DNA from 2 places in the Dehalobacter sp. DCM genome. Region 1 is predicted to be linked to the other one. Evidence: riboswitches for the same ligand, from Rfam matches in the RefSeq annotation. Region 1 holds a riboswitch; the other holds the start of a gene.
The links. A riboswitch is a leader RNA that binds a small molecule or an ion and turns the genes downstream of it on or off. The one in region 1 is predicted to bind cobalamin.
Positions count from the first base shown of each region.

Region 2: it holds a riboswitch for cobalamin, as region 1 does, so the genes downstream of both, cobT (nicotinate-nucleotide--dimethylbenzimidazole phosphoribosyltransferase) here and cbiD (cobalt-precorrin-5B (C(1))-methyltransferase CbiD) in region 1, are expected to answer to the same signal.

Region 1 is NZ_CP092282.1:1,041,194-1,057,118, forward strand. It holds gene pdxR (MocR-like pyridoxine biosynthesis transcription factor PdxR) at 1-1,230, shown strand, start outside; gene galE (UDP-glucose 4-epimerase GalE) at 1,295-2,281, shown strand; gene LPY66_RS05085 (TIGR01212 family radical SAM protein) at 2,329-3,243, shown strand; gene eam (glutamate 2,3-aminomutase) at 3,310-4,575, opposite strand; gene LPY66_RS05095 (GntR family transcriptional regulator) at 4,927-5,553, shown strand; gene LPY66_RS05100 (sensor histidine kinase) at 5,592-6,977, shown strand; gene acpS (holo-ACP synthase) at 7,023-7,379, shown strand; gene LPY66_RS05110 (NAD(P)H-hydrate dehydratase) at 7,463-9,034, shown strand; gene alr (alanine racemase) at 9,065-10,186, shown strand; cobalamin riboswitch at 10,288-10,477, shown strand; gene cbiD (cobalt-precorrin-5B (C(1))-methyltransferase CbiD) at 10,823-11,968, shown strand; gene cobI (precorrin-2 C(20)-methyltransferase) at 11,965-12,666, shown strand; gene cobM (precorrin-4 C(11)-methyltransferase) at 12,663-13,427, shown strand; gene LPY66_RS05135 (cobalt-precorrin 5A hydrolase) at 13,443-14,501, shown strand; gene hemA (glutamyl-tRNA reductase) at 14,491-15,732, shown strand; gene cobJ (precorrin-3B C(17)-methyltransferase) at 15,742-15,925, shown strand, end outside.
Region 2 is NZ_CP092282.1:2,399,571-2,415,495, forward strand. It holds gene nrfD (NrfD/PsrC family molybdoenzyme membrane anchor subunit) at 1-479, shown strand, start outside; gene LPY66_RS11060 (NYN domain-containing protein) at 698-1,558, shown strand; gene LPY66_RS11065 (OmpA/MotB family protein) at 1,573-2,352, opposite strand; gene motA (flagellar motor stator protein MotA) at 2,355-3,155, opposite strand; gene cobT (nicotinate-nucleotide--dimethylbenzimidazole phosphoribosyltransferase) at 4,077-5,195, opposite strand; cobalamin riboswitch at 5,353-5,525, opposite strand; gene LPY66_RS11080 (helix-turn-helix domain-containing protein) at 5,645-6,322, shown strand; gene LPY66_RS11085 (IS3 family transposase) at 6,343-7,221, shown strand; gene LPY66_RS11090 (arylamine N-acetyltransferase family protein) at 7,443-8,234, opposite strand; gene LPY66_RS11095 (DMT family transporter) at 8,633-9,544, shown strand; gene LPY66_RS11100 (DUF116 domain-containing protein) at 9,620-10,786, shown strand; gene LPY66_RS11105 (metallophosphoesterase) at 10,783-11,700, opposite strand; gene LPY66_RS11110 (cobalamin B12-binding domain-containing protein) at 11,995-12,639, shown strand; gene LPY66_RS11115 (4Fe-4S binding protein) at 12,776-13,603, shown strand; gene LPY66_RS11120 (hypothetical protein) at 13,782-14,006, shown strand; gene LPY66_RS11125 (YbjQ family protein) at 13,987-14,301, shown strand; gene LPY66_RS11130 (molybdenum cofactor biosynthesis protein MoaE) at 14,423-14,818, shown strand; gene LPY66_RS11135 (hypothetical protein) at 14,958-15,176, shown strand; gene murB (UDP-N-acetylmuramate dehydrogenase) at 15,294-15,925, shown strand, end outside.

The DNA.
Region 1 (15,925 bases):
CAAGGCAGCGGGTATTATGTGGAAAACGTGGAAACACTAGAGATTTCAAGGGCGTTAGCCGGTACAGTACCGGAGAAAATAGTAAAATCGGGAAATAGTTCAGAAGGTGCAGCCTCGGAGCAGTCTGCCCAGCTGAAATATGATTTTAATTATGCGAGCTTTGAATCAAGCTTTTTCCCTTGGACAAAGTGGCGAAAGTATACGCTGGACGCGATGCTCGAGGAATCCTACGCCATGGATATCGCATATGAATGCAACAAAGGAAATGTAAAATTAAGAGAAAGTCTGTGCAATTATGTGAACACCAGCCGGGGTGTAAAATGCACTTTAGATCAACTTGTTATCTCTGCCGGCACACAATTTGCGATGGATATTATACTGGAATTATTGCCCGAGGAAATACACACCATAGGCGTAGAAGACCCCAGCTTTATTGGTATGCAAAAAATCTTTACAAATAAACGGTTTTCAATCAAAATGCTCCCCCTTACCGATTCCGGTATTGATATGGATGCCTTAGAAAACTCAAAATGCCAATTGCTTTATTTAACGCCTTCCCATCAATTTCCCACCGGAGTCACGACATCTTTAACAAAACGTCTGCAGATTCTCGAATGGGCAAAAAAGAATCAGGCCTATATTATTGAAAACGATTATGATAATGAATTTCTGTATGGAGAAAAACCGCTTCCGTCTATTGGGTCTTTGAGCAGCGGGCAGAATGTTATTTATTTGAGCACCCTGTCAAAGGTTCTCTCTCCTTCGATACGGTGTGCATATTTTGTACTGCCATACAATCTCATGGCGGTTTATCAAGAAAAATACAAATATTACAATTCGTCACTTCCAACTTATCATCAAACGGCATTAGCTTATTTCATCAGGGATGGGCACCTGGAAAGACACGTACGAAAACTCTCTCAGCTGCATCGGAGAAAATACGAGATATTCAAAAAAGTAATGCAGGAGCAGCTTGCAGACAGCGTTAAAATTTATCCGACGCCAGCGGGTTCGCATGTATTAATCCAAATAATGGGATGTATGAATCAGGAAGATTTGATAAATAAAATGAGACTAAGGGGATTTGGCATTTACGGCACAAAAGTCTACTGGCAGAACCAGCAAAAAGCTCCGGAAAACATTTTTCTTTTTGGGTTCAATTCTCTGCCTGAGGAAGAAATGGAAGCGGCGATTAAGGGACTTGCCTGTGCCTTAAAGGAGATTTTATGAAGTTTTAGGCTATAATCAAATGGAAATATAATGAAACAAATAACATGGTGTAAAGGAGAAAAACATGGCTATCCTGGTTACAGGCGGCGCCGGATATATCGGCAGCCATACCGTCTCAGAACTTACTGCCCATGGTGAAGATGTTATCGTTTTAGATAATCTTCAAAAAGGACACCGTCAAGCCATAAACAATGTTGTTTTTTATCATGGGGATATCCGTGACCCTCAAGTAACAGATCGTATTTTTAGTGAAAACCGGATCGATGCCGTCGTCCATTTCGCAGCAGATTCTCTGGTCGGTGAAAGCGTGGCAGATCCTTTGAAATACTATGATAATAATGTCATTACGGCGCAGCGTTTGTTAACCCAAATGAATAAGCATCATGTTAAAAAGATTGTTTTTTCATCAACAGCTGCTGTATATGGTGAACCGGTCAATATTCCAATTAAAGAAACCGATCGGACACTTCCTACCAATCCGTACGGTGAAACGAAGCTGGCTATAGAAAAGATGCTGCATTACTGTGACCGGGCTTATGGCATCAAATACATTGCGTTGCGCTATTTTAATGCAGCCGGTGCGCATCCGTACGGTACTATCGGTGAAGATCACCATCCGGAAAGTCATCTGATTCCAATCATTCTGCAGGCTGCCTTGGGTCAGCGCGGAGAAATAGCGATTTATGGCAACGATTACCCGACACCGGACGGAACGTGTATTCGTGATTATATCCATGTCATGGATTTAGCCCAAGCGCATCGCTTAGCACTTCAAAGACTTAAGAATACTGAGGAAAGCGACGTTTATAATCTCGGGAACGGGAAAGGTTTTTCTGTATTCGAGGTCGTAAAAAAAGCACGAGCCATAACAGGTCATGCTATCCCGGCCAGCATCGTAGCCAGGCGTCCCGGCGATCCCGCAGTCCTTGTGGCATCATCGGAAAAAGCAAGGACCTTGCTTGGATGGACGCCGCACTATCACGAATTAGATGAAATCATAGCTAGCGCCTGGAAGTGGCACAAAGCAAACCCGGGTGGATTTGGTAACTGATTGGACGTTGGCATTTTACCGATTCTTGGTTAATAAAGGAAGTCATTATGCATAAAAGGTATCATACCCTTAATGAACACTTACGCGAGGTTTTTGGTGAAAAGGTTATTAAAGTATCTCTTGATGCTGGATTGAGCTGTCCAAATCGGGATGGGACATTGGGCAGCGGTGGCTGCATCTTTTGCAGCGAAATGGGATCCGGTGATTTTGCAGGGCAAAGAGGTTTATCCATTAAGGAGCAGTTTGACCAAGTCCGGGCTAGGACAGTCAAAAAATGGCCCAGAGCAAAATATATTGCCTATTTTCAATCATTTTCTGCGACCTACGGTCCAGTGGACTATCTCGAAAAAATATACAGAGAAGCCCTGGCAGTTGAACATGTTGTTGGAATATCCGTATCGACAAGGCCGGACTGCCTGAATGAGGGAATTCTTAATGTACTGGAAAAATTGAACAGAGAAACATATCTATGGGTGGAGCTTGGACTGCAATCAGCACATGACCAGACTCTTGCCTGGATGAACCGGGGACATGACTTTCGATGTTTCCTGGAAGGGGTTCAAAAACTCAAGCAACGGAATATCCGCGTATGTGCCCATATGATTATGGGAATTCCAATAGAGACCAGAGAAGACATGCTGCAGACGGCTCTTACGCTTGCCAAGCTGCCTATTCAGGGTGTTAAAATTCATTCACTGCATGTTCTTCGCGGGACAAAACTTGCCGAATTGTACGTACAAGGAGGACTTAAGCTTTTGTCCATGGATGAATACATCCGTCTGGTTACAGATATCCTCGAGATTCTCCCCCCGGAAATGATCGTTCACCGGTTGATGGGGGATGGACCACTTAACGATGTCATTGCTCCCGAATGGACACGACGTAAATGGGAAGTTTTGAACGGGATCGATCAGGAAATGGAACGGCGCAACAGCCAGCAAGGGATTAACTGTATTCCCTAGTGTTATAACAAAAGCCGCGTATCCGAAAAACGGTTTGATGGGTTTATGATCCGCAACGAAAATTGCTTACGGTTCATCGTCGGTACAATGATTTTCATAGTACACAATTTTCCCTTCCCAAGTCTTTAATACAGCCCTATGTTCATCAAGGGACAACAGATACTGTGGAAGAAGCGGAGTTTTACCGCCGCCTTTTGGAGCATTTATGATATACGTCGGAACCGCAAGACCGGATGTAAACCCCCGGAGAGCTTCCATAACCGCAAGTCCTTGCTGAATGGAAGGGATAAAATGGCGGGTGCCTTTTACGTTTTTAGCATGGAAAATATAGTAGGGACGAACCCGGATCTTTAACAGCTCCTGGTTCAATTTTTTCATGACATGGGGGTCTGTATTGATTCCTTTTAAGAGCACGGCCTGATTGCCAAGAATAACACCGGCGGAAATCAGTTTGTCAGCCGCTAACTTTGCCGCAGGAGTCACTTCCTTGGGATGGTTGAATTGTGTATTCAAATAAATAGGTGGATACTTGGCTAGAATCTTGATCAGATTATCGGTAATGCGCATGGGTAACGTTACCGGTACCCGGGTACCTATACGCTTAATTTCGACATGAGGGATGGCGTGTAGTTCCGAAAGGAGCCAATCCAGTACATCATCACTTAATAGGAGTGCGTCTCCCCCGGTTACCAGGACATCCCTGATCTCGGGATTCATACGAATATAATTGAGGGCTTCTACAAGTTCCTGGGTTGATTTATGTTCATCTGTTTCTCCAATATTTCGGCGGCGCTGGCAATGACGACAGTACATCCCGCACATATTGGTCACGTTAATAATCAATCGATCAGGATAACGTCGGGTAATGCAGGCGGCAGGTGAATTCAAAACTTCACCCATAGGATCTGTCTCGCCATACTTATCCTGCAGTTCGTCTATGCTTGGTAACCCTTGCATGGCAATAGGGTCACGCGGGTTGCTAAAATCCATTAGGCTTAAGTAATAGGGGGAAATTGCCCAACGGTAAACACGACCAACTTGGGTAATCTCCATAATTTTCTCTTTAGTCATTGGGAAAATAGCGCTTAGAATGCTGGCGTCAGTAATTCTATGGGCCATCTGCCAGCGCCAATCATTCCAATCTTCCAGAGAGGCATTAAAGAAATGGCAAATTCTGTCTCTTTGAGAATGGTACAACTCCGATATATTAAATCCAGTAGGAATGATGGCAGCCTTTTTAAGATAGGGTTGGGCATGATGTCTTAGCTCAGCGGCTCGTTTCAAAGCAAATGAACGGGATTCATGATCATTTCGATATAAAGCAATCGCCATAATATCCCCTCCTCATCAATCAGGAATTCCAACACCGTATAAAGAAAAAAGCAGATATAAGTAAAATATTTACTGCCAACCAATCATAACATTTAAAGTTGTCAGATGCAAGGGGGAAATAATTGCATAATTTGCGCATTTTAATAGAAATAGTGTGAATGATTACGAATAATCCGGCTAAAATCGTGTAAATCATCTTAGATGACAGTATTTAACCGGCAAATAGGTTATCTGTGTCAAAAGTAGGGTATAATGCCTAAAAAACCATTGTCATCCCTATTCCCCTGGGGTAGAATTGTAACAACAGGAAAAGTAAAGATTTATTACGTACGCGAAAGTAAGGGGTTTAAATTGGAACAGGCAAGGTATCAGGAAATCGCCTATGAAATTGCACATGCTGTCGTTCTTGGGGAGTATCATGAGGGCGATAAGATTCATGGAAGATCGACGTTAGCCGGAAGATTCAATGTTTCTCCTGAAACCATCCGCAGAGCCATAGCAATCCTGCAAAGCGAAGGTGTCGTTGAGGTCAAACAGGGCAGCGGTATCGTTGTGGTTTCACGTACGGAAGCTGAAAAATTTCTAAAATCCTTTGACCAAAAAAATGAGATCCAAGCATTTATGGATGAGTTAAAAAGTTTGATGGATAAACGAAAAGAAATTGATAAACAGATTGACACCCTTTTACAAAAGGTTTCTACGTATGCCGATCGATTTATTACGCGCTGGAATGATGTTCAGGAAATAGAGATTCCGCAGGATTCAGCAGCGGTAGGTTCAACATTGACCGAGCTAAAGGTAAGAGAAAAGACTGGCGCAACGGTTGTCGGTGTCGTTCGTAACGGTGTCGAGAACTTTTCGCCCGGTGCGGACTTCCTTTTAGACGCAGGTGATATTTTACTTCTCGTTCTAAATTCAGAGGAAGGAAGAAAGAAAATCCAGACCTTACTTAAAAAGGGCGTGAAGAAACGATTATGACAGAAAACGTTTTGAAAACAAGTAAAGCCAAAGTAAAGATGATTACCATTTGGAATAGGAATAAAGATACTGTACTCTTGCTGGTTTTTATTTTAGAAATAATACTCGGTATTTATCTGGAAAATGCTTACCTTCTTGCTGCCTTTATGATCTTGGATGCCTGTTATTACTACTGGGAAAAAAAGAGAATGGAGAAAAAAGCAGCACCCCAAAATACGATGCAGCGTGAAGCATTGAGCGTGAAAATAGCACATGAGACACTGCCTTATATGCGCGGTGGGTTAAATGAACAAAACGCAGCAGAAATCGCAAGGATCATACAGGATATTTCACAGGTCGCGGCCGTCTCGATCACTGACTGTGAAAAACAGCTGGCGTATCTTGGGGCCGGCTGTGAGATGCACCATCCTGGGGATAAAATCCTGACTGAAGCCACACGGGAAGTCATACGGACGGCTAAGTATAAAATAGTAGAGACACAAGCCGGATTAAACTGCCCCATGTTCGGGAGTTGTGATTGCCCGTTAGCAGCAGCAATCATTGTCCCTTTGGTTTGCCGCGGCAATGTTGTCGGGACGTTTAAACTCTATGAGACAAAAGGTGGAGCAATATCGCCGGATATCGCTCGCTTAGCCATTGGAATGGGTCAGATCTTAAGCCTCCAGGTGGAAATCGCCGAGTTGGACCATCAGGCGAATTTGGCCATGGAAGCTCGTCTCGATGCCCTGCAGGCACAGATTAATCCGCATTTCTTTTTTAATGTGCTTAATACGATTATTGCCACCAGTCGGACGAATCCCAATCGTGCCCGGAGGCTGCTGATCCATCTGGCAGAATTCTTCCGGAAGGCATTAAAGTCCAGGGGTACTCAAATCTCGCTGTTGGAAGAAATGGAGTTCGTAAATAATTATTTTGTCTTGGAAAAAGCGCGTTTTGGGAAAAAACTGAAAATAAAGCATGAGATTCCGAGGGATCTTATGAACGCAGAAGTCCCCCGATTAAGCATCCAACCGTTAGTGGAAAATGCGGTGAAACATGGTATTACCCCCATGCTTACACCGAATGGTATCGTAACCATCAACGTAACAAAAATGGAAAAGGACGATGGAAACTCCGAACTGATGGTGAAAGTGATAGATAATGGTATGGGTATCGAAGAAGAACGATTAAAAGATGTTCTTCTACCCGGTGTCGGTTCCGGCAACGGCGTAGGACTTGCCAATGTTCATGCCCGGCTCAAGGGAATGTACGGCGAAGAATACGGTTTAACGTTTGAAAGTAAACTTGGAGAAGGTACGACCGTAACCATGCGGCTTCCCTATTCGGAAATCATCAAGCCGGATAGTCCTGTCAACAGGTCCGATGACATCATGACGCTGACGGATAATAATATGGCATTAATGGATAATGATGCGAATGGATAGAAAAGTTGCCTTCATTAGGAATAATGTTTAGAAATGAGGATCAGCGTGTATCCTGGAATTGATATAATTGAAATTTCACGGTTTGAGCAAGCATACAGACGACACCCCAGATTAGCCGCTCGTCTATTTACGGAAAAAGAACTGGCTCTGCTCGAGAATAAAAACATCGCTTCTTTAGCGGCTCGATTTGCCGGTAAAGAAGCGGTTTTAAAGGCTTTGGGGATTGGACTTAGCGGTGTTTCCTGGCATGATATTGAAATATTCCAGAACACAACAGGAGAACCCTATGTTGTACTTAGTGACAGAGCGTGTATCATAGCCCGAGCAAGAGGGGCCGGCATAGTGCGTCTCAGCCTTTCTCATACCAAGGAGATGGCAATTGCGTCGGCCATTTTGGTATAAACGCTTTTTTCATTTGACGCAGTACGCTATAATAATAAAAGTATATTCAATAAGAAATATAATTTTCCGAGGAGGGCTATAAGATGCGTATTGTAAGTGCCGGACAAATGCGCAATATTGATTCCCATGCCATTAATGACTTCGGCATCCCGGGATCAATTCTCATGGAAAATGCTGCTCTGGCTGTGGTTCGGGAAATAAAATCCCTTCTGGAAGTTGGCGGAAAATGTCTGCGCGGACAAAAGGCCGTCATACTTGTCGGTAAAGGAAACAACGGCGGTGACGGTCTGGCTGTCGCCAGGCACCTCCGCATTTTAGGGATGGAAGTAACTGTTTTTCTCTTTGCTGTCCCCACCGAACTGCAAGGGGATGCCAGGTTAAACTATGATTTATATCAAAAAATGGGTGAAAAGATTATCCCGGTTGATGATGAAAAACAGCTTCGTTTGTTCAAACTGGCACTGATGCAATCGAATGTGGCTGTTGACGCACTCTATGGCACCGGTTTTAAAGGGGCTATTCCTGAATTTATCCAGGGTTTCATTGAAGATTTGAATAAAACAGATCTTCCTGTTGTTTGCATTGATATCCCCAGCGGGTTAGAAACGGATACCGGAAAAGTACATAATATTGCGGTAAAAGGGGATGTCACTGTTACGTTTGGGCTGCCAAAGCTGGGGCATTTTCTGGGAGAAGGCCTGATTTATACAGGAAGGCTGGTGACGGATCCGATTTCTATACCGGAAATTGTCATCAGCGAGGAAAAAATATTTGCCTACCTTTTAACGGATGAAGTTATCAAACCGCTCATCCCGATTCGGCATCCATTAGGGCACAAAGGGACACATGGCAAGGGGATATTGATCGGCGGATCATTGGGGATGAGCGGCGCCGTCATGTTAGCCGGGCGTTCTGCTCTACGCTGCGGTATCGGACTGCTTCAGATCGTAACACCGGAAGCAATCGCGGAAACAGTTGATCTGGGTGTAATCGAAGCAACCGTTTGGCCGGCGCCGGACTATGAAATGCTCTCAGCCAATGCCTGGCTAAATATCAAAGAGCGGCTGACGGATGCAGATGCTTGTGCTGTTGGACCGGGACTTAAGCAAACGGAGTCATTTCTTGCAGTTATAAAAAATATACTTGTAGAGACAAATATTCCAGTCATACTCGATGCCGATGCGTTAAACCTGATGGCGAAGGAACCGGAACTCTTAAGTGCCAGGAAAGGTAAGGGCAATCTCATTTTAACGCCGCATCCGGGTGAAATGGCACGCTTATGCGGTATGACACCAGCGGAAGTACAGGACGACCGCCTTAAGATTGCGATGGCTAAAGCTGTTGAGTGGGGAGCTATCATCGTTCTTAAGGGGGCGGGTACCATTGTGGCATCACCTGACGGGAGAGTATTCCTTAATATGACCGGGAATACTGGCTTGGGTACAGGCGGTACCGGGGATGTCCTGACTGGCAGTATCCTATCCTGGACTGCCCAAGGCGTGCCGCCACTTGGTGCAGCGTGTATGGGAGTATACCTTCATGGTAAAGCAGCGGATTCCTTGAAAGAGCAATATGGGTTATCTGGCTATACCGCATCGGAAGTAACGGAGTATTTGCCCAAGGTTCGCAGAGAAATTGAAGAGCAAAAAAATTAATATATGGACAGAACACATGAGGAGAATAAAATGGAATTTTTTCGTCCGGTTTGGGCAGAAATTGATTTAGGCGCATTGAAACGAAATTTCAGAAGGGTAAAAAGTTTCACCAAAAGTGATGTGATGCCCATTGTCAAGGCAGATGCCTACGGACACGGTGCCATAGCGGTAGTCCGCGCTTTAAGAGAAGAAGGGGTAACTCGTTTTGGCGTTGCGATATTAGATGAAGCACTGGAATTGCGGAAGGAATTTCCGGATATTGCCATCATGGTCATCGGACCGACGCTCCCGGAGTATTCGGAGATCATGGTCAGAGATGATATTATCCCGGAGGTATTTCAACTGCGCCAGGCTGAGGCCCTATCGGCTGCGGCCGAGAAGTTGCATAAAACAGCCAGGCTGCATATCAAAGTGGATACAGGGATGGGCAGGATCGGGTTTCGGGATAATGCGTTTGAAGCGATTCAAAAGATTGCCGGGCTTCCCGGTCTTTTTTTGGAAGGAATCTATACGCATCTCGCTACTGCTGATGGCACCGATCTGACCTATGTCTCCAAACAGCTAACGCTATTTAATACCCTTCGTGATCAGTTACGTGCTGCCGGAATTACTATTCCGATCCGCCATGCGGCTAATTCTGCAGCGATCATCCAAGTGCCTGAAAGTCATTTTGAACTTTGCCGTCCGGGGATTATTTTATATGGACTTTTGCCGATGACGCATACCGGCCAGGAAGCAGGATTTGAACCGGTACTTTCATTGAAGACGCGTATATCTCAATTGAAAACAATCCGCAAAGGGGAGAGTGTCGGATATGGCAGGACCTTTGTTGCGGAACGTCCGACGCAAGTGGCGACGCTCCCGATCGGCTATGCTGACGGTTGGCGGCGGTCATTGTCCAATAACGGTGAGGTCCTGATCAAAGGGAAACGGGCGGCGATCATCGGCAGGATCTGTATGGACCAAACGATGGTGGATGTGACCGATATTCGCGGGGTAGACGAAGGGGACGAAGCGATCTTAATCGGCGATTGCGGGGAAGATCGAATTACAGCCGATGAAATTGCGGGCCGTTGCGGGACTATCAGTTATGAGATCACCTGCGGCTTGACCAAAAGAGTGCCGCGAGTGATAGTAGACAATGATATTTAGAGAATAATATTGTCGAAAATAATAGTTGATTCCATTATAAAAGGGCGCTATAATGAGTCTGGATTATATCCAAAAACGATTGAATCCAACTTAATGGATAATTGAATACGTGTAGAACAGGTGTTGAATGATGCAGGCAGCATCATTTAGTGAAAAGGAAAGTCGGGTTAAAGCCCGCGCGGTCACGCCGCTGTAATAGAGGAGTTCTTCAGGAATGCCACTGGGAAACTGGGAAGGTCTGGAGAATGATGATACTGGAGCCAGAAGACCTGCCTGTTTGATCTCACCGTTATACTCTACGAGCGATAGAGAGGTGTGTGGTATTTCAAAAGGTATTTCCTTCGAATATAACCTCTCAACATAACGAGTTGAGAGATTTTTTTTCTGTTCACGGATGAACAACTGGGCCGAACAAAGATCATTCATAATTCGCAGTACCTTGTTTATTGCAAACTATCGGCTTAGTCCATATGGAGAGTTGGCGCTTCACTTATGTCACGGATGACAAGAAGAAATCCGGAATATCAATTTACGGCTTCCAATAAATCGGATATCTTCTGGAGATTTCGATATACTTCAAATAAAGTTAATTGAGCTTTACATAGAAATAAATTTAAACTAAGGAAATAAGTACTTATGGACCAGGCAGAACTTTATGTCCTCAAACAAAATAAAAAACTGCGCTGCGGCTTCACGACAGGATCCTGCGCGGCGGCAGCAGCCAAAGCCGGAACTGTGATGCTGCTGAGCGGCGAACTGTGTACGGAAATAGCCATTGCTACACCGAAAGGCATCGTCACCACGATGAAAGTACTGGAAATACAGCGGGATGATCATCAGGTGACCTGTGCCGTCAAAAAAAACAGCGGCGATGATCCGGATGTGACCGACGGGATCCTCATTTTCGCTACGGTTGCCAAAGCGCAAGAGCAGGCTATTCGCGTCGACGGCGGCACGGGAGTTGGCCGGGTCACAAAGCCCGGACTGGCCTGCCCAGTAGGAGAAGCAGCAATCAATCCGGTTCCCCGAAGTATGATCATCGCGGAAGCAGAGAAAGTCTGCAACGCGCTGGGCTATGAGGGTGGTCTCACTATTACGATTTCTGTTCCGGAAGGGGAAGCGGTTGCCAGGAAAACTTTCAATCCCCGTTTGGGTATCGTCGGCGGGATTTCGATTTTGGGGACTTCCGGCATGGTTGAACCCATGAGCGAGAAAGCGTTGATCGATACGGTTCGGCTTGAGATGAACCAGCAAAAGGAAAAGGGCTGCCGCCATCTGTTGGTGTGCCCGGGAAACTACGGGGAAACATTTGCCCGCGGGACATTAGGATTACAGAATACCTTGGTCCAGTGCAGTAACTATATTGGTGAAATGCTCGATTTTACCGTGGAATTGGGCTTTGACAGCCTGCTTTTGATCGGACATGCCGGAAAACTGGTTAAGCTGGCTGCCGGTATCATGAATACCCATTCTCGCTATGCGGACTGCCGGATGGAGGTTATCGCCGTTCATGCAGCCCTTCACGGTGCTTCGCGGGAGATCGTTCAGGAGATCATGCGTTGTCTGACAGCACCGGAAGCGGTTGCCGTTTTGGACCGCTATGGCCTCCGCAACGATGTATTCGCGTCGATTATGTTAAAAATCAATGACTATGTACATTACCGTCTGCAAAACAAAGTGAAAGCCGGTGTGATCTTGTACACTAACGAACAGGGCATCTTGGGCAAAACTCCGGAAGCAGATGAAATCATAAATAAGCTTAAAAGGATGGAAACAGCATGAACGCAGCATTATATGGAATAGGCGTTGGGCCTGGGGACTTTGAACTAATGACGCTGAAGGCGATACGGATCATCAAAGAAGCAGACCTGATTGCTGTTCCGCGTACCGATGAAAAAGAAATGACCGCCTGGAATATCGCTAAGCAGGCCGTTGATCTTTCCCAAAAAGAAATACTCGAACTCTATATGCCGATGACCCGGGATGCTCAAATACTGGCACAAAGCCATCAAAAAGCGGCTGAGCTCATCATGGACCAGCTCAAACAGAACAGGTCGGTGGCGTTTCTGACCCTCGGGGACCCGTCAATCTACTCGACATATATTTATTTGCACAACCGAGTACTGGATGCGGGTTATGATGCCCGGCTGATACCGGGAGTCCCCTCTTTCTGCGCAGTTGCCGCCCGGCTCAACACCCCCCTTTGCGAGGGAGCGCAGCCGCTGCACATTATTCCGGCATCCTATGAGGGATCCTTCGATTATCTGAGTTGGGGCGGGACCAAGGTCCTAATGAAATCCGGCAAAGAATTCAGCAACGTGAAGGAAGAATTGCTCAGCAGAGACCTGGTTGAGGATACCCAGATGGTAGAATGCTGCGGTATGCCCACGGAGAGAGTGTATCATGATATCCGAAATGCCAAGGGGAAAGCAAGCTATTTTTCGACGATCATTGTCAAAGAAAAGGAGATCACCAAATGATTTATTTTGTTGGAGCCGGTCCGGGAGCAGTTGATTTGATTACCGTGCGCGGCAGAACGCTCTTAGAACAGGCCGATGTTGTCATCTATGCCGGTTCATTGGTTAATCCGGAACATTTGAGCGTTACAAAAAAAGAATGTGTCATTTACGACAGTGCGAAAATGACGTTGGAAGACGTGATCGCAGTGATGGTTCCTGCCGAACGGGCTGGAAAAAAAGTGGTTCGCCTGCATACCGGTGATCCGAGCATTTACGGTGCGATCCGTGAACAAATGGATCTGCTCGATGAAGAAAAAATTCCTTACGAAGTGGTTCCCGGAGTCAGCTCTTTTTTCGGTGCAGCTGCCTCCCTAAAGAAAGAATATACCTTACCGGACATCAGTCAGACTGTGATCATCACCCGGATGGAAGGCAGAACTCCGGTACCACCGAAAGAAGATATTGCGCTATTGGCATCCCATCAGGCCACCATGGCGATTTTTCTCAGTACCGGGATGCTGGATAATTTAAGTGCTAAGCTGATCGCAGGCGGTTATACAGCTGACACACCGACGGCCATCGTCTATAAGGCCACATGGCCCGACGAGAAACATTTCCATTGTACGGTAGGGACCTTGGCCCAAACAGCCCGCGACAATCAGATCACCAAGACCGCGTTGATTCTCGTAGGATGGTTTTTGGGGGATGTCTACGACCGTTCCAAACTCTATGATCCGACATTTACCCATGAATTTCGGGAAGGTAACGATTCGCGATCTTGAAAATGAGGGTTGATCATGAAAATAGGCATCCTGGCCTTTACGGTCAACGGTGCGGATCTCGCACAGAAAATAAAAAAGGTGTTTGCATCCCAGGGTGATGAAGCCCGCTGTTATCTGCCGGAAAAACTTTGCGGACAAATCGGCGGCACGGAGCTGGCAGAGCCGATCCTGCCTGATTTAATAAGCTTCACGGGCAGACTGTTTACGGCGAATGAGGCCTTGGTATTTGTCGGGGCCTGTGGGATCGCAGTGCGGGCCATCGCCCCCTTCGTCCGGGATAAGACGGCCGATCCGGCAATTATATGCCTTGATGAAAAGGGAAAGTTTGTCATTCCGCTTTTGTCCGGTCATATTGGCGGTGCCAATAGGCTGGCCGACAGGATTGCTGAGTCGCTGCAGGCCGTCCCGGTGCTTACTACCGCTACAGATGTCAACAATCTCTTTGCCGTTGACGAATGGGCCGCAGTCCATGATGCCTGGATATCCGATATGAAAGCAGCGAAAGAAATCTCAGCGCGGCTGCTGGCAGCTAAGCCTGTGGGCTTTTACAGCGAACTGAAAATTGAAGGAAAATTGCCCCGACTAATCCAAAAGGATCGACCTGACCTTGATCTTGGCATTTGTGTTTCGCTGAATGCCAAGATACACCCATTTACACACACGTTGAATATTGTTCCGCGGACGGTATATCTCGGGATCGGCTGCCGGCGAGGTACGCCGCAGAAAGAGATCGGAGAGCTCGTATTGGAGCAGCTGGAAAAAAACAGGATCAGTCCCGAGGCGGTTGCAGGGATTGCCAGCATCGACCTTAAGGAAGATGAACAGGGTTTGCAGGACTTTGCTGCCCAAAATAGCCTGCCGCTGCATTTTTATACGAAAGACCAGCTTCTTACCGTACCGGGTAACTATACAGAGTCAGAATTTGTCAGCACGATTACCGGTGTCGGTAATGTTTGTGAACGGGCTGCCGTACTGGCAAGCGCCGGTGGGAGCCTGATCAGTCCGAAAGTATCCGCTCATGGGGTGACCGTTGCTCTGGCCCAGAAGGAATGGAGGGTTAGCTTTGAATATTAGAATGATCGGCATCGATCATGAAAAAGCGTCCTTAAAGGAACGTGAACTGTTTGCCTTTACGCCGACTCAAAGCAGACAAGCGATGGAGGCTGTTGTCAAAAGGGACGGTATGGAAGGGGCCGTGATTATTTCCACCTGTAACCGTACGGAGCTATGGCTCAGCGAAAAAGAGGGTTACATGGTTGATTTGGCCCAAGTTCTATGTGACCTGAAAAACTTGGAGAAGACAGAACGGGAAAACTATGAGCACCTCTTTGTCCTTCGCCGTTCCCAAGAAGCGTATGTTCACCTTTTTCAGACGGCCTGCGGACTCAAGTCCCAAATTTGGGGCGAAAGCCAGATTTTGTCCCAAATCAAAAACGCCATCGAGGAAGCCAGAGAAGCCAACACAGCGGACCTTTATTTGGAAAAGCTGTTCCAGATGGCAGTGACCTCTGCCAAGAAAGTTAAAACAGAGATTAAGCTGACCGCAACCGATGTGTCGGTGGCGACCAAAGCGCTGGAGAGAATTCAGGAAGTTGTGCCCTCTCTGGTGAATAAACGCTGTCTGGTCATCGGCAACGGCGAGATGGGAAAGATCGTCGCCAGCCAGTTAGCATTGTGCGGCGCAGAGGTTTATATTACCTTAAGACAGCATAATCATAAGACATATGTCTTACCGAAGCGTTGCAAGGGTGTAGATTATGAAGAACGTTATGCTGAAATGGCGGAAATGGATATTGTGGTCAGTGTGACGTCCAGCCCGCATTATACCGTGAAAGCGGAGGCCTTGGCTGAAGTCCTGGCCCCCGGGTATGGAACAAAAGTTTTTTGTGACCTGGCCGTGCCGCGGGATATTGAACCTACGGTGCGTGAAATAGATAATATCATTTTACTGGATATGGACAGTCTGGGACTGGCGAAGGCAGAGCTTCGAAATAAGCGTTCTTTAGCTGCAGCAAATGCCATCATTGAGGAACATATCGCGAAGTTTATCGCCTCCTTTGAAATCCGGAACTATCTGCCCCTTTTGCAAAACATATCCAGTTCAGCTTCGGAAAAAATCTGCCGCAACTTGCAAAAAGATCTGGAGAATCTCGATTTAAGTGATCAGGAAAAGACGGCATTTGAAAACCGATTGGCCCAAGTCGCAGAAAAAGTAGTCAGCTCGGTACTGTATGGATTCAGAGACAGTATTGATCGCGATCTTTGGAATGAGTGTTTTACAAATTTAGAGAAAGTGATAAGGTAAAAAGAGACGATGAAAATATATGTGGTAGGCTTAGGACCGGGCGGTCCGGAACAAATGACCAACCGTGCGCTGGAGGCACTCCGGGAAAGTGACATCTTAGTTGGCTATACGTTCTATATCGATTTGATCAAGGATCAATTCCCCGGGAAAGAAATAATTGCCACCCCGATGAAAAGAGAAGTCGACCGCTGTC
Region 2 (15,925 bases), 1.4 Mb from region 1:
CGGTACCTTTATGGAACACGTGGCTCATGCCTGTCCTCTTTGTACTTTCAGCATTGTCCACCGGACTCTCACTGACATCCTTGATTGCTGCCCGTGTCGAGAAAGGGAAGACTGGCCACCGTAAGGAAGGATTCTTTCATATTGTTCTGATGGTCCTGGAACTCATTGTCGTCGTGGTTTTCATTACGCTGATGGCTACAGGTGGGAATGGGTCCGTTGGCCAAGACTCGGCTGAGTTCCTCATTTCCGGTGTTTACGCGCTGGCGTTCTGGGGTTATTTCATAGCCCTCGGTCTTGTTTTCCCACTGGTTGTATTCCTGATCCAGCATCGCCGCACAGCCAAGCAGACAACGGAAGCCATTCATCATACCTATCTGGTAAAAGTAACGGACATCGCTGTTCTTGTGGGTGGTTTCACCCTCCGGGCATTGATTATCTTTGCAGCTCTGCCGATTTGGGATGGGGTAACAATCCCCTAAGTATAGCTTCAATACACTGACGGATGAGTTGACGGGGGACAAAGGGGACGTAGACCTTTGTCCCCTTTTTAGGAGACAAAGGTCTACGTCCCCTTTGTCCCCCGTCCCCTTTGTCCCCCCGTCCCGTTTCAGCGTATGATATACTTTCGATTTTTCTGGTAAATTTATGGTATAATAGATAGGCAGTAAAGGAAATAAAGAGATGGGGAATTAAACTGATGGAAAATGATAAAAAAATTGCAGTGCTGATCGACGCCGATAATGTGTCTGAGAAATATATCAAGTATATTTTTGATGAAATCGCCAACCATGGGACGCCGACCTATAAAAGGATCTATGGTGATTGGACCAAGCCGAATCTGACTTCCTGGAAAACAGTCCTGCTCAATTATTCAATTTCTCCGATTCAGCAATATAGCTATACCAGTGGAAAAAATGCGACGGATTCCGCATTGATTATCGATGCTATGGATATTCTTTACTCCAAAAGCGTCGACGGGTTTTGCATTGTTTCCAGTGACAGTGATTTTACCCGTTTAGCTTCGCGTTTGCGTGAAGCCGGTATGTATGTTGTCGGTATGGGAGAGAAAAAGACACCCCAGCCCTTTATCGCGGCGTGTGAAAAATTCAAGTACCTGGAAGTATTGGCTGTTCCCGCCGCACCCTATGAAGTACAAGAAGAAAAAGTGATCAATGGCCGCGGAACACCACAAGAGGGTATGGCCAGCATTGAAGAACTTATCGATGCGATCCGGACCATTGTGACGGAAAGCTCTGATGAAGATGGCTGGGCCTTTCTTGGTGAGGTCGGGATTAAGCTGAATAGGCGTTATCCGGACTTTGATACCCGCAATTACGGGCATCTCAAGTTAACACCGCTGATCGCGTCACTAAAGCAATTTGAAATTCAATCCCGTAAAACGAGTAACCCGAATATAACGCATAAATATATTCGTAATTTCGAAGAACTCAATTCAGACAATAAAAAAGCACATCAGCCAATTTCAGCCGGTGTGCCTTCAAAAGACTATTATCTTAAGGGGAAGGCAAAGCCAGGTATTAAACCGAAAAAGCATTAATCAGCTGCCTTGCCTTAACTATTGGTTACCGGTTCGCTGGAACTCGTATTATCATTATCTGTTATCGGATTACTATCTGTTATCGGATACTTTCGGATCAAAAATATCTCCACGCGTCTATTTTTAGCCCGGCCTTCTTCGGTCAGATTATCGGCAGCAGGGGAATATTGCCCGTATCCTTGTACAGTAAACCGTTCGGGCTTAACTTGGCCTTGAACTACTAAATAATTCATAACATTGATGGCGCGAATAACACTAAGATCCCAATTCGATCGGAATTGGGAATTGTGGATCGGGCGGTCATCCGTATGCCCCACGATCTTGATGTAGTTATCGGTGGTATTTAACAGTTTGGCTATTTCCAAGAGTAATCTGGAAACATTGTCAAGTACTTGAGCATCTCCGGAATTAAATAACATCACGTCCTGAATGACGATCTCCAGTCCTTCCTTATCGAGGTGGACTTTCACTTTATCCTGGTAGCCGCTCTGGCTGATTTCCTTTTCAAGCTTTTCTTTGAGCTCCTGCATCATATCTTGCTCGATGACCTTTACATCCGTAGGGGCAGGATCTCCTTGCTCAATCACCGAACTGCCTTCACTTTCCATAAGGCTCGCTTGGCCGTTAAAAATGCCTTGAAAAGCTTCGGCCAGCGCCTGCGCTTTTGCTTTATCAACTTGGCTGATGGCGAACATCGCGATAAATAGAGCCAACATGAGTGTCAGCAAGTCAGAATAGGGAAGAAGCCAGGTCTCATCCATATGTTCTTCGTCGTGTTTCTTCTTTTTCGCCATAGTTATTCCGCACTGCCTTGTTTTGCTTTTTCGTTATCCTCGATTTTCTTTCTGGACTTCGGATCGAGCATGCCGGTAAGCCGCATTTTTATGCTGCTTGGATTTTCACCGGCCTGCAGGGCAATAACACCTTCCAGGATCAAATACATATTGCGGGTCTCGATTTGCGATTTTCGTTTCAGTCGTGTCGCTATCGGATGGCAAACAACATAACCCAGAAAAATTCCAAAAAGTGTCGCAACGAAAGCAGCGGCAATCATATGGGCTAATTTTTCTGTATCATCTAAAAAACCCATGGCACCAATCAAACCGACGACAGCACCAAGAACACCAAGGGTAGGAGCAGTGCCGCCTGCCGTAGAGAATATCGCGGCATTCGCCTTATGGCGTTCTTCCATATTATCGATTTCCGTTTCCATAATTTCGCGGATATAGTCTTGTTCCAGTCCATCGACAACAAGAGTCAAGCCTTTTTGTAAAAAGCGATCTTCAATACTTTCAATCGTTTGTTCCAGTGATAAAAGGCCGTCTCTTCGTGCTGACTGAGCTAATTCCGTGATCATTTCGATTAGCTTAACAGGATCTTGCTGCTGCTTTTCACGAAAGGCCGCCCCCAGTACTCTCGGGACATTTAAAAATTCACTACGGGGATAGGAATTCATAACCGCAGCAATGGTTCCGATGATGATGATAATGGCAGCCGCAGGATTTAACAATACTGCAATATTGGCTCCTTTGACAATCATACCGACGATGACCGTGAGACAACCGAGCACTAAGCCGATAATTAAAAATATGTCCATTGTCATTTCACCTTTGTGTATAAATTTACTACTATATATATCGAATCATGTGAAAGAAAACATTAATTTCCTTTTCATGCAGTACCATGTTAACCCTAAATCCTATTTATCCTGACGTCAGATTTCTTTTAATACTGCGTTGTCTTACCGCTCCTTCTCCATCCATGGTGACCGCGGTATTAGTCCATCCGTGGACGTTATTCGCCTTACGCTCGGTATGTATCAATCTTCCGCCTTGTCTTAAAAAAAATCCTGCTGTAATGGGCAAATATGAATTAATTTTAACATGATGTTCATGGGTTTTCTATACACTTGCCAGAATAATTTAAGATATCCGGTCAAATTGTAGCAGTAAATCGGGCGAAAAGACTATTGACAGAATATTCGATCTATAGTACGCTGGTGATACACTCCGAAAAGGATTCGCCTGAGTAAGAGGGTTGCCCCATAGAATCGGAGCAATGGCTCTTGGTGACCTGCTGATGCAAAATAGTTTATCGATGAAGGGTATGTGTTGTTCTCTGAGCAGCCTAAAGGCTAGTGTGGTGAATTGGTTTAAGGAGGTCCAAACGGATTCCGAGAATCAAAAGACGATTTCAGACATCCACTCCTTCAAAAGAAGACGATTTAGATAAGCAGGAATTAAAGACTCCCATTGCGAAATCCTTCCATATGCCATATCCGATAGGAATAGCCTATGGAGGAAACACCGATGAATCTGAAGTTGGATTAGAGATATTCAACGAAAGATGAGGGGTTATAGCTGAAAGGAGGACGTACTCTATTGCAGTACACCTCGAGAAATGGGTAAGCGGGCTCCGGTTAGAAGGAACCAACACTTACCCATTTCACATTAATTCAAGGGATTACGCATAACAAGCGATAAAGAAACAATCGTGTTTTTCTACTTAAAGGTATTGTTTAGAAGTCACCGGTGGTCACGGCTGCTTCCGCAAATGTGGCCATCTCATCAGCAACCTTAAGGGCGGTTTCAATAATGGGGAACATCAGAGCGGCTCCGGTTCCTTCTCCGAGCCGCATATGCATATCAAGACGCGGTCTGAGCCCAAGTTGATGCAGAGCCAGATGTTGGCCGAGTTCCTCGGAACTATGCGATGCGATCATATAGGATGTCGAGAGGGGAGCCAGCTTGGTGGCAGTCAAAGCGGCCGCTGAAGAGATGATTCCGTCCAAAACGATAGGTACACGCTGGTAAGCTGCTTCGAGGATCGCACCGACAAGAGCGGCAATTTCTAAACCGCCTATTTTAGCCAAGGTATCGATTGGCGCAGCCGGATCACAATGATTGATTTCTATGGCGCATTTGATGACGTTTTGCTTATTGATCAAGGCATCGTCTTTCAAGCCAGTGCCGCGGCCGGTGACATCTTCTACGGAATGGCCTGTAAATACGGAAATGAGTGCGGCGCTGGGGGTTGTATTGCCAATACCGACTTCTCCGGTTGCCAAGACGTTAATGCCGGATGCTATCGCCTCAGAAGCAATTTTCGCGCCGGTTAAAAGTGCTTGTATAGCTTCCTGACGTGTCATCGCCGGCCCTTTGGCCATATTGTTTGTTCCGTTCTTGACTCGGTAAGCCATCAGCTCAGGTCGATCCAAAGAGGTTGCAATCCCAATATCGGTGCAGATCACTTGCGCCCCGGCACTATTAGCCAAAACATTGATACCTGCTCCACCCCGAAGATAGCTGTAGAACATTTGTTTGGTGATTTCCTGGGGTGCGGCACTGACGCCTTCTTCCGTAACACCGTGGTCTCCGGCCATGAGAAGAACAGCCTTCTTATTAATTTTTGGTGTTGCTGTGCCGTAGATACCGGCCAGCTGACGGGCTATGTCTTCCAAGACGCCTAAACTCCCGAGGGGCTTGATTTTGGCGTCCACCCGGTTCTGCATAGCGGCCATGGCCTCGGTATCGAGGGCTGTTATGCCACTGGTGAGTTCGAGCAGGGCGTTTTCTAATTCCTGTTCGTTTGCCGTTTTTAGATTGTGCAGGCCATGAAATTTCGTAAGATCGTTCATTAAAGTACCTCCATTAAAAGTATTTGGTTATAGAGTCAGTCTCGGGCATTCTTATGGCGTTAACTGATGATGTTTATAGGGCTAAAATAATAAAGTCCCGCCACTGTTACTGTGGTCGGGACTTTGCCTTCATCGCCGCCGCTTTCCAAACCCCGGAAAGACTTTCTCCTCTTAGGCAGGTCTCCTGACTCAGACTCAAGCATCCTAACGCTCCTTCCCAGCACACGCCAGTGGATTAGCGGGGACTCGTCTTTACAGTGGTGGGTCCGTATCGGATTGTACCGATTTCCCTATTCTCCCAAAATGGGCACCTAAGAGTTTTATTTATTTTTACGTAATAAAGATAACTAAAATACGGTATAAAGTCAAGTACCGGTATTGTGATATGCTCCCTTCTAGGTAGACAAGTGAAATAATAAAAACTTGTTGCTTAGAGGGGAGTATATTTTATGTCAAAGAGAAAGATATCTAGCAACGAGAAGTTAACTGCTGTATTACGGTATCTAGATGGAAAAACTAGCCAAAATCAGATTGCCCGTGATCTTAATGTAAGTTTAGCATCTGTTCAACAATGGATTTTTAATTATGAGTCCATGGGAGCCGATGTTTTCTTAATGAAAGGAACTAAAAAATACACAAAAGTACTTAAGATACAAGCTGTTGAAGATTATTTAGCTGGTTTGGGCTCTCAAACTGATATTTGTAAAAAGTATGGAATTCGATCAAAAGGTAAGTTACAACGCTGGATAAAACAGTATAATGGTCATGAAGAACTAAGGTCTTCTGGAACAGGAGGAAGTACCATCATGACCAAAGGAAGAAAAACCACTTTCGATGAACGCGTTGAAATCGTGCGGTATTGCATTGCACATGATCATAATTACGCAGAAACATCTGAAAAACATCAAGTATCCTATCAGCAGGTGCGTAACTATACTGTTAAATATGAAGTCTATGGGGTTGAAGCATTAAGAGACAATCGGGGGAAGCGAAAGTCTCAGGATAAGATGAGTGAATTAGAAAAGCTGAGAGCTGAAAATAAGATTTTAAGAGCAGAAAAAGAACAGGCCGAAATGGAGGCATCTTTCTTAAAAAAACTCGAGGGGATAGAGAGGAGGCGGGACTAAGCCTGGTTCGCCATGAATTTATATATCAGGCTATAAAAGAAGAAAACCAAGAACATAATTATCCGATCAGCACCCTATGTAAGTTTGGAAAGGTATCACGAGCAGCATATTATAAGTGGCTGCATAGAGAAATACCTGAAAGCGAAGCAGAAAATCTTCGTATCGCTGATGAGATTGAAAGAATTCATGAGGAAAGCCCAGATAAAGGGTATAGAAGAATCAAGGATGATCTTGAGCGGTATCATAATATAAAAGCGAATGACAAGCGAGTTTTACGCATTTGTCGTAAGTTAGATATAAAATCCACCATTAAGTATTCAAACAATGGGTGTACACGACAGGCAGCCAATCCACAGTATATAGCAGAAAACATACTAAATAGAGAATTCACCTCTGGAGCTCCAAATGAAAAATGGCTTACAGATGTAACAGAATTCAAGTATTACGTTGGAATAATAAAGCACAAACTATATCTTAGTGCAATATTAGATTTATACGATAGACGAATAGTTTCATATATTATACGTGATTCTAATAATAACGCGCTGGTATTCGATACATTTGATGCTGCCATTGAAGCTAATCCGGACGCACATCCAATCTTTCATAGTGACAGGGGATTCCAATATACGAACAGAGCATTTCATGCGAAGCTTGAAGCAGCTGGAATGACCCAAAGTATGTCAAGAATAGCCAAATGTATTGATAATGGCCCAATGGAAGGCTTTTGGGGGATTATTAAACGAGAACGCTATTACGGAAAAAGATTTACCAGCAGAGACTCTGTAGTAGAAATGATTGAGGAATATATCGATTACTATAACAACAAACGATTACAGAGGAATCTTGGTGTATTAACACCTTTGGAGAAACACGAAAGTTATTTACAAGCAGCATAAAACTGCCAGCAGGTTATACCTACTGGCAGCAGAGTTTTATTTTTTTAATTGTCTACTTGACGGGGAGCGGTTCATTGTGACATACAGCCCTTTTTAAGAAAATTGCACAAATAATTTAAGAAAAACGTTATATTAGGTCTTGGGTTTTTGACAATGTTTTATTAAGCGTATCCCTGTTACGCCCGATACGATGATTGCTACCCAGTATTGAATTAACCCATTCATTCAGCTAAGAACATTTTACTTACATCCACATTATCCGAATCCAGTGCGAAGTATTCTTTGAGTAACCGATGATATTCCGCTTCGTTTTCAATCGTGCTTTCGAAGACCTGACCGTTTGTTGTCACCTTCAATGTATCACCCACTAAGGTGATTCTTCCTTCCGGGGTTGGCTTCGTGCAAAACATTTTTATGACAAATATTGAAGTGGGAGATGTACTCGTAAAATGGCTGGATACCATAAAGTCAACGGGATAACACGCTTCTGGCTTAAAGGCGTACATCGGGCAATAGTTGTCCCCAATCTTTATTTGAAGAACAAAGCCAAATTCAGGATCGGTAAGCAGACGATAAGTTTGAGTAAATTGCTGCTGGTCAATGCCAACCTGGATCAGGAGCGGGGCAATAATACCGTCTCTCCCAAATCCCACATCAACAAGCCATTTCTCGTCTTGGATTTCCACCAGGAGCGCCTGATGCACTTTCGGTCCAAAGGTATCGCCGTAATGAACTCTGGCCAGCAGGTCCGTGACCTTAAAGCCAAGTTCTTTCAGAACGAAAGAAAATAATCCGTTCATTTCAAAACAGTAACCGCCTCGCTTATTGTGGACGATTTTCTTATACAGCGATTCTTTGTCCAGGAAAATTGGTTTTTGGTTATAGACGTCCAGATTCTCGAAAGGGACATTGAGGGTATGGCAGGTATGTAGGCCATAGAGTGTTTCACTGGAAACATCGGTGCTGCCGGTATAGTTGATCCGTTTGAAGTAGTCCGTCAGAAATTGGTCCATTGTTAAATATTCACCGCCATTATTTATTATTTAATTATTTATTTTAATTAAACAAAAGGTACAAAGTTAACAAGTGGACAAAACTTAATATTAAAAATGCAATATAGAAAACGTAAAAGAGAGCATTATTTAATACGGTGATAAGGCGATTCGGTGATCTAGGCATATTATACATTAGTATACCGTTCTTTTAATAAGTAAGCAATTATTCGTATTTGGGGCCGGTTCGCCTGCACAATACCACTTTCAGCTCTTATATCCTTCAAGGCACCGCGGCAGCGTATTTTGGGTAATTAATCCGGGCTATTCTACATAAGATTGTATTATGTTATTATAAATCGTAATCAATCGTTTTTGAAATTCAATATGTGAAATAGACAGAGAAAAGGTGGATTCAGTTGAAAAGTAAAAGTAATTTGTTGGCCTATGTCCTGCTTATCGGCGCGGTTGCGCTCTGGGGCGGCAATTGGGTAGCCGCCCGCTATATCGTACAGGCAATGTCCCCTTTAGCCGGTGCGACTATTCGTATGGTCCTATCAGCAATCATTTTAGTTATTGTTCTCAAAATGACAACGGGGAAACTATTATCTGCCAAAGGGATTTTCACCTTTATTTTTCTAGGACTCATGCTTTTCGGGTTCAATATTTTGCAATATACGGGGCTAACCTATACGACAGCTATTAATGGCTCGCTGATTAATGCGGCGACGCCCATGATCATTATCATTCTTTCCCGGTTCATTATAAAAGAAAAACTGAGTGTCATTCAGATTTTGGGTGTCGTGATATCATTTTTAGGTGTCGGCTGGGTCATCACCAAAGGGTCATGGGCGTTGATTACAACGCTGACCTTTAATATTGGCGATATTTTAATGTTTTTAGCAGCCACATGCTGGGCACTCTATACGATCTATTCCAAAAACCCGACTGTTCAAAGCTCGGCCCTCTATGTAACAACCTATGCTTCTTTAATTGCAACGGTTTATTTTCTTCCGTTCGGGATTGTTCAATACCAGGCTCATCCACTGGAGACCGTCTCCTGGGGATTGGTGGTGGCAATCATCTACGTTATCTGTGTTGCGGTTTTTGGTCTGGTCTTTTGGGGCAAAGGCGTAAGCATAATTGGGCCGAGCCGAGCCTCGGTTTTTATGAATTTTATGCCTATTTTCACATTGATCTTTGCCTTTTTGCTGCTGAATGAAACGGTTACACCGTACCAGCTCCTCGGCGGGATTTTTGTTATTGCCGGTGTTTATCTTACCTCTAACGCCCGCTTTTCGGTTAAGTCCGGGAATAAAAATTTCAGATAGACAGACAGATGATGCTTATTATATGATTGGAAAGGTAGAAAAAGAGCCAGAACGCGTTTACTGGGGGAAAGACTTGTGTATGTAATAACTTATTCGCTAAGGGGAGAAGATGCTGACTCGGACCAATTTTACACGGACGTGGCGACTTTTACCGATGAAATATTAGCAGAAATTGACGGCCTGGCCTCAAAGCATATTCTGGGTTATCGCGATTATATGAAGCAATCCGGATTGGTTCATGAACTCGCTGTTGACGAGATGCGTTTCGAGTTCCTCGTATTAGGCATATTATGGAAGGTCTATAGCGGTGATGCCAAGGCGCTTGATGCTGCCCCAAAGCAAATGCTGACCCTGCTTTCGGAAATGCGTGAGCAAGCCAACAGCTTAAAACCAAGCATCGATTTTATGCGCGGAGTTTTGTCTACTCTCTTTCTCTCACCGGATTTATACGATCATTTATTCACACTTGATCCCAACCTGATGAATATGGATAAACTGATGGCATGGCTGGAGGCAACGGGTGAGTTTAAATATGAGGTGATGCAGCTTCGTCGCTGGTATAGCTACTTAGAGACCTTACCACCCCAAGCGGTCTCCGAGCTATTGGCCACAGCGATCACGCTGGCCATGTGGTTTAGCGTACGCAGTGAACAGCAGATTGGAAGATATACAGGGAACGTCGAGCGTTATTTAAATGAACTCCGGCCTAAGAGATACTGGCGTGAGGATGTTATTTTCTGCGGAAGGCGTCGGGTTGAATACCATATGAATATGGTTGGGGCGGAGGTCATGAATCGGGCATTTCGGGATGCTTTTTGCCACACGGAAAAAAAGGTCGTTGTCCTGCCGGCCTGTATGCGCCTTTTGCCGCAATCAAAGTGCAAAGCGGAATCATTTCGCTGCAAACGATGTGTCGCAGAATGTTACGTCCAACAAATCAGCAAAATGGGCGATGAACATGGGTTTGAAGTCTATATCATACCGCATGAATCATCTCTTTCGGCAGGGCGCGATGATCAAAACGCACTCCTCCAGAATGGGGCAGGTGTAGTTGGTATTGCGTGCGTACTCAATCTGATCTCCGGCGGCTGGATGCTCAAGAAAATGGGAGTTGCTGCCCAATGTGTGTTACTCGATTATTGCGGCTGCAAAAACCATTGGAGTGACGAAGGCTTCCCAACCCAAATCAACCTCAAGCAACTCAACAAAATTCTGGGCATTGAAATGGATCGACGCGGCTAATCGTTCAATTGACTTTTATATAGCGAGTCGAAGTAGTCTTTGAGTCTTTGCGGTCCGGCTAAGACTTCTCTGTCAATAAATAAGGTGCCGTCAGTGCGGGTATTAATCTCCCATTTGACCAGGGTCAGTTTGCTGTCGGCAATTTCAATTCCGGTTATCGAGTAGGGATGAACACAGCTGCCATCGTTGAAATACGGCGGTTCCCCGACCTGCGGGAACATCGGCCGATGGGTATGGCCGGCAATGAGCATTTGCTTTTCCAGTATCGTCCATTCTGTCAGCTTCTCTTCGATGGATACTTTTTTACGATAGTTTATTGCGGTACTGGTAGGGTCATTGAATCCCAGCGATTCCAGATGTTTCCATACATATCGGACAAGCCAACGCCGTAATGCCCAAAAATCGTAATCTAAATTACTGGCCTGATGGCCATGGATCAGGAAGATCTTTTGCTCCAGACGCGTATGATTAAGAACCAAACCCTCATGAATCTTAATATTCTCAAACAAAGGGGTTATTTTTTGTGAGTGCTCATCCACATACTGAACCATGTTTTTTTGGACAAAGTTTGGATGGCTTTTGACCATGTCATGGTTGCCGTAGATGAAATACAGGCGTCCCGAATGATAAAATTGGGTAAGCAGCTTAAACGTTTTGAGATGGACAGGAACGATCTCTGCCATTTTCTTATTTTTCCAGAGTTCATCGCCGTCACCCAGTTCAATATAGGTATAACCTTCATTAAAATAATGCGTCAAAGCGGCATAATACACGTTTTCATTCCGATAGAGATCATCCGCCCAGCTCCCGTCACCCCGGTGGACGTCGCTCATTAATATCAATTTTGAGTTGTCATCAATAGGAATGACATCGGCTGAACGAAATACATTGGAAATGCATTTTAATGTGTCCATAGATATACCTCCAAATGAAGGGTAGTTTGTTGGCTTAAAAGAGATGTTTTATGCGTTGGAATAAATTGCCTTCTATATACGTAATATATTTGATTCTGTAAAATTGGTGATATGTATAGAAAAAACACTCTGAAAATCCAATAATGCTCAATTGCAAATGACCGAATTGTTTGTCGTAATGATTGAGCAAATATCGAAACAATGGTAATATATTTACAGATACTTGGATATAAAGCGGATTTCTGTAATAATATAGAACATAATAATATGCTTAAGACGATGGAGGACAAAGACGTGATTGATTGGAATGCATTGGTCCAGGCAATGGGAGATCTTGACGAAGAAAAAACCTTAACGATAGTCAGAAATTTATTCAAGGGCACACTGTCATCCGAAGAGGCGGATCAACTGCTCAATGCATGCCAGGAGGCTATGACCATCGTCGGCGATCGGTACGAAAATGGCGATTATTTTGTTGGCGATCTTCTGTTTGCAGGGGATTTGTTAACGGATGTTATTGAAATGCTCAAAGCAAGCTTTAAGAACCTGCCCGATAATACGTGTACGATCCTTGTGGGTACCGTTGAAGGCGATTTGCACGATATAGGCAAACATATTTTTAAAAACATCGCGGAGGCAGTCGGATTTCAAGTTGTTGATATTGGGATCGATCAGCCTGCCAGTGAATTCGTCAAGAAGGTAAAAGCAATACAGCCTAAAATTGTCGGTATGAGCGGCATACTGACCCTCGCGCTGGATTCAATGAAGAAAACCGTTCAGGCTTTGGAAGAGGCGGGATTAAGAGATAATGTCAAAATTATTATTGGCGGTGCTCCTGTAACAGCGGAAGCATGTAAAATAATTGGGGCAGACGCTTTTGCGGCTAATGCTGCGGATGGCGTGAAAATCTGCCAACAATGGTTAAAGGAACAGACGTGAGCGCTTGGGTGTACTTGAAGCAAATGACAATAAAGTGAATAAAAAAAACGGCCCTGGGCCGTTTTTGCTTACCAATTCATATGGAGCTAAACTTGATGTAATTATGTTATAATCTTGGATAAAGAGGGGAGTAGAAATGTTGAACACAGAAATGCTGATCGGCCACGCAACGGATTATTTATCCACCTGCAACGATAATTATATTCAGGATGAAGATGCTATTCGTGAAGATCTCGCGGGGATGCGGATATTTGACGATCCTATATTTGCCTTTGGCGATGCATCCGACCCGTTATTTCAGCGTCTTCAGTCTATCGTTCATCCTGGCTTTATGCTCCCGCATGACTGGGTCAGTGATGCCAAGAGTGTGATCTCCTATTTTCTCCCGTTTACAGACACGGTTAGAGTATCCAATCGTCAACCCTGCACATCCGCTTCCGATGAATGGCTGCATGCCCGTATTGAAGGACAAAAAATGCTGGCTATCTTAGGAGAGCATATCTGCCGTCTTTTGACCGGTGAAGGCTATTCTGCCGCATTCCCAACAACCGATGCGCGCTTTAAAATGCTTCAGCCATATATATCGAATTGGTCCGAGAGACATGTCGCCTACATCTGCGGCTTAGGTACTTTTGGACTTTCCAAAGGACTGATTACCCGAAAAGGGACAGCCGGTCGTTTTGGAAGCATCATCACATCCTGCGAGCTGCCGGTAACCCGACGCGGTTATACGGGCGTGTATGACTACTGCACCTTATGCGGGAAATGCCAGAAGAATTGTCCGGTTCAAGCCATCGATATACGTAAGGGCATTGAAAACGCTAAAGATCATTTGGTCTGCGGGCCGTATGTTGATACAACGATTTTACCTCCGCACGGACCAAATCAACGGGTTCGTTATGGTTGCGGCAAGTGTCATGTCGATGTCCCATGCGAGCATGGAATTCCGGAATTTACATCATGAGCTTACTAAATGCCACCGATTTTTAATCGCGTTTTACGGTATAAAGAGTATACATTTCAAATAATTGGCTTATATCGTAAGTAAGGATTGAAAGTACCTTTTTGAAGGATAATAAGTAATAATGTATAATATAAATAAATAGTTTTATTTCCACTCGCTGGTATCTAGGAGTAAGTATATGTACAAAAAGAAAATGATCGCTCCAATTGTGATTACAACCTTGATTGTCTTGTATTTTATAGGTTATGCATTCGTCTGTATCTTTGTAGCAGGTATCCCATTGCTGGCCAAAATATTAGGCGCTTTGATTCCTATAATATTAGCGGGAGTTAGCATATTTGTTTTGGTGGAACGAATCAAAGAAATAAGGAGCGGTGAGGAAGATGATCTTAGTCAATACTGATTACATCACAGGAAAAACACTTGAAATACTTGGGATTGTCAAGGGCAGTACGATTCAGTCAAGAAACATCGGTCGTGATATCACGCAAGGTTTTAAAACGCTAGTCGGTGGTGAATTAAAAGCTTATACGGAAATGATGGATGATGCGCGAGCACTTGCGACAAAACGTATGGTCGCTGAAGCAGAAAAGTTGCAGGCTGACGCAGTCATTAATATTCGATATGCCTCGGCCGCCGTTATGCAGGGAGCTGCAGAGGTCATGGTATATGGCACGGCGGTTAAATTTAGTGTATGACAACCTCATGCTAAGAATATCAACCGTTGGTTTACCGTCACTAATATAAAATGCAAAGGGATTATGAATATAATATGTTCCTTATGCTATTAACCTAAATCACCGAGGAGGAAATGGAATTATGAAAAAACAACCGCCATCCATTGATCAATGGCTAAAAGAAGCAAAAGCAGATCCGGCCGCCTTACAAGAAGGTATGTATTTAGTCCATAATGGGGTTGTACGCCAAACACCTAAAGTCAAAGTACGCCAAGGCATTGATGATGGTTCGACCGTTAAAGGAATGGAATTTAGTTATGATGCCGCGAAGGTGGATGCTGTCATTGCGGAGACCTATAAGATGGACGGTATCTTTCATGTCAGAGTCTGGCTGAATGAAGGCCAGCTCGAACTTGGCGACGATATTATGGTAGTTCTCATCGGCGGCGATATACGGCCCCATGTTATCGATGCTTTACAGTTCCTGGTTGGGAAAATCAAAAATGAATGTGTTATTGAAATCGAACATAAGCAGTAAATTTCCGCTCCGTCGCGTTGGTTTCTTATTTATTTTAAGGGACGCCGGGCTATGGCGTCCCTTAAGTGGGATCGTCCTGTTATTTTGTGCTGTAAATGTGAAATACTATAGGAAGCTATCTACTAGTTAGGGAGAAAGGGTGAGTTGTTTGGCAAAGTTATATGCTGTTTATACAGTGGCTGCATCGGATGAACGTTTCTTAGGTCAAGCCCGTCTTACTGATAAGGATGTCCAAGCAATCGAGCAAAGTTTTATAGGTGAGTTAAAATCGTTCGATTCAATTACGCTGACGGACGGCGATAGCGTCAATATCGATGAGATCGTGGCCATCGAAGAGATCACTGAAGACGAAGATTGATGTCTCACGTGTAGGTGTCAGTCGCAAATATCCGTGATAATTTGCAGGATAGTATCTTTAAGTCGACAAGCTGTTTGATGTATGATGATAGGGGATAAACGGATGGAGGATAATGAAATGAGTAAAATCGAGAAGCTTGCCGCCTTAATTCAGATGAACTTTGCAGACACCGTGGTTCATTTAAATGAAGATATGAAAAAGCACACAACGTTTAAAACCGGGGGAAACGCCGATTGTTTAATCGAACCCGGAAATATGCCGGAACTGCAACAACTGATTGGATACATATTAAAGGAAAACATCCCGTTTATGGTTATTGGACAAGGCAGCAATATTATTGTGAGTGACAAGGGCTTAAGGGGCGTCGTGATCAAACTCGGGAAACGCTTAAGCCGATGCACGGTTCATAATGAGATACTTGAGGCCGAAGCGGGGGCACTGCTTACCGATGTGGCGGAAGTGGCACAAGAAAACGGTCTTTCCGGATTGGAGTTTGCCTGCGGCATACCCGGAAGCATCGGCGGCGGCGTATTTATGAATGCCGGTGCCTACGGCGGAGAGATCAAAAACGTTGTGCACGCTATTCTCGTCCTGACCCGGGAGGGGAAATTTCTAAGCCGAGAAGCGGAGGATTTGGCACTCGGCTATCGAACCAGCATCATGCAAACAAACGGAGATATTGTCTTAGGTGCCACGTTTAAACTGGTAAAAGGACACAAAGACGTTATTAAACAGACAATGGACGAATT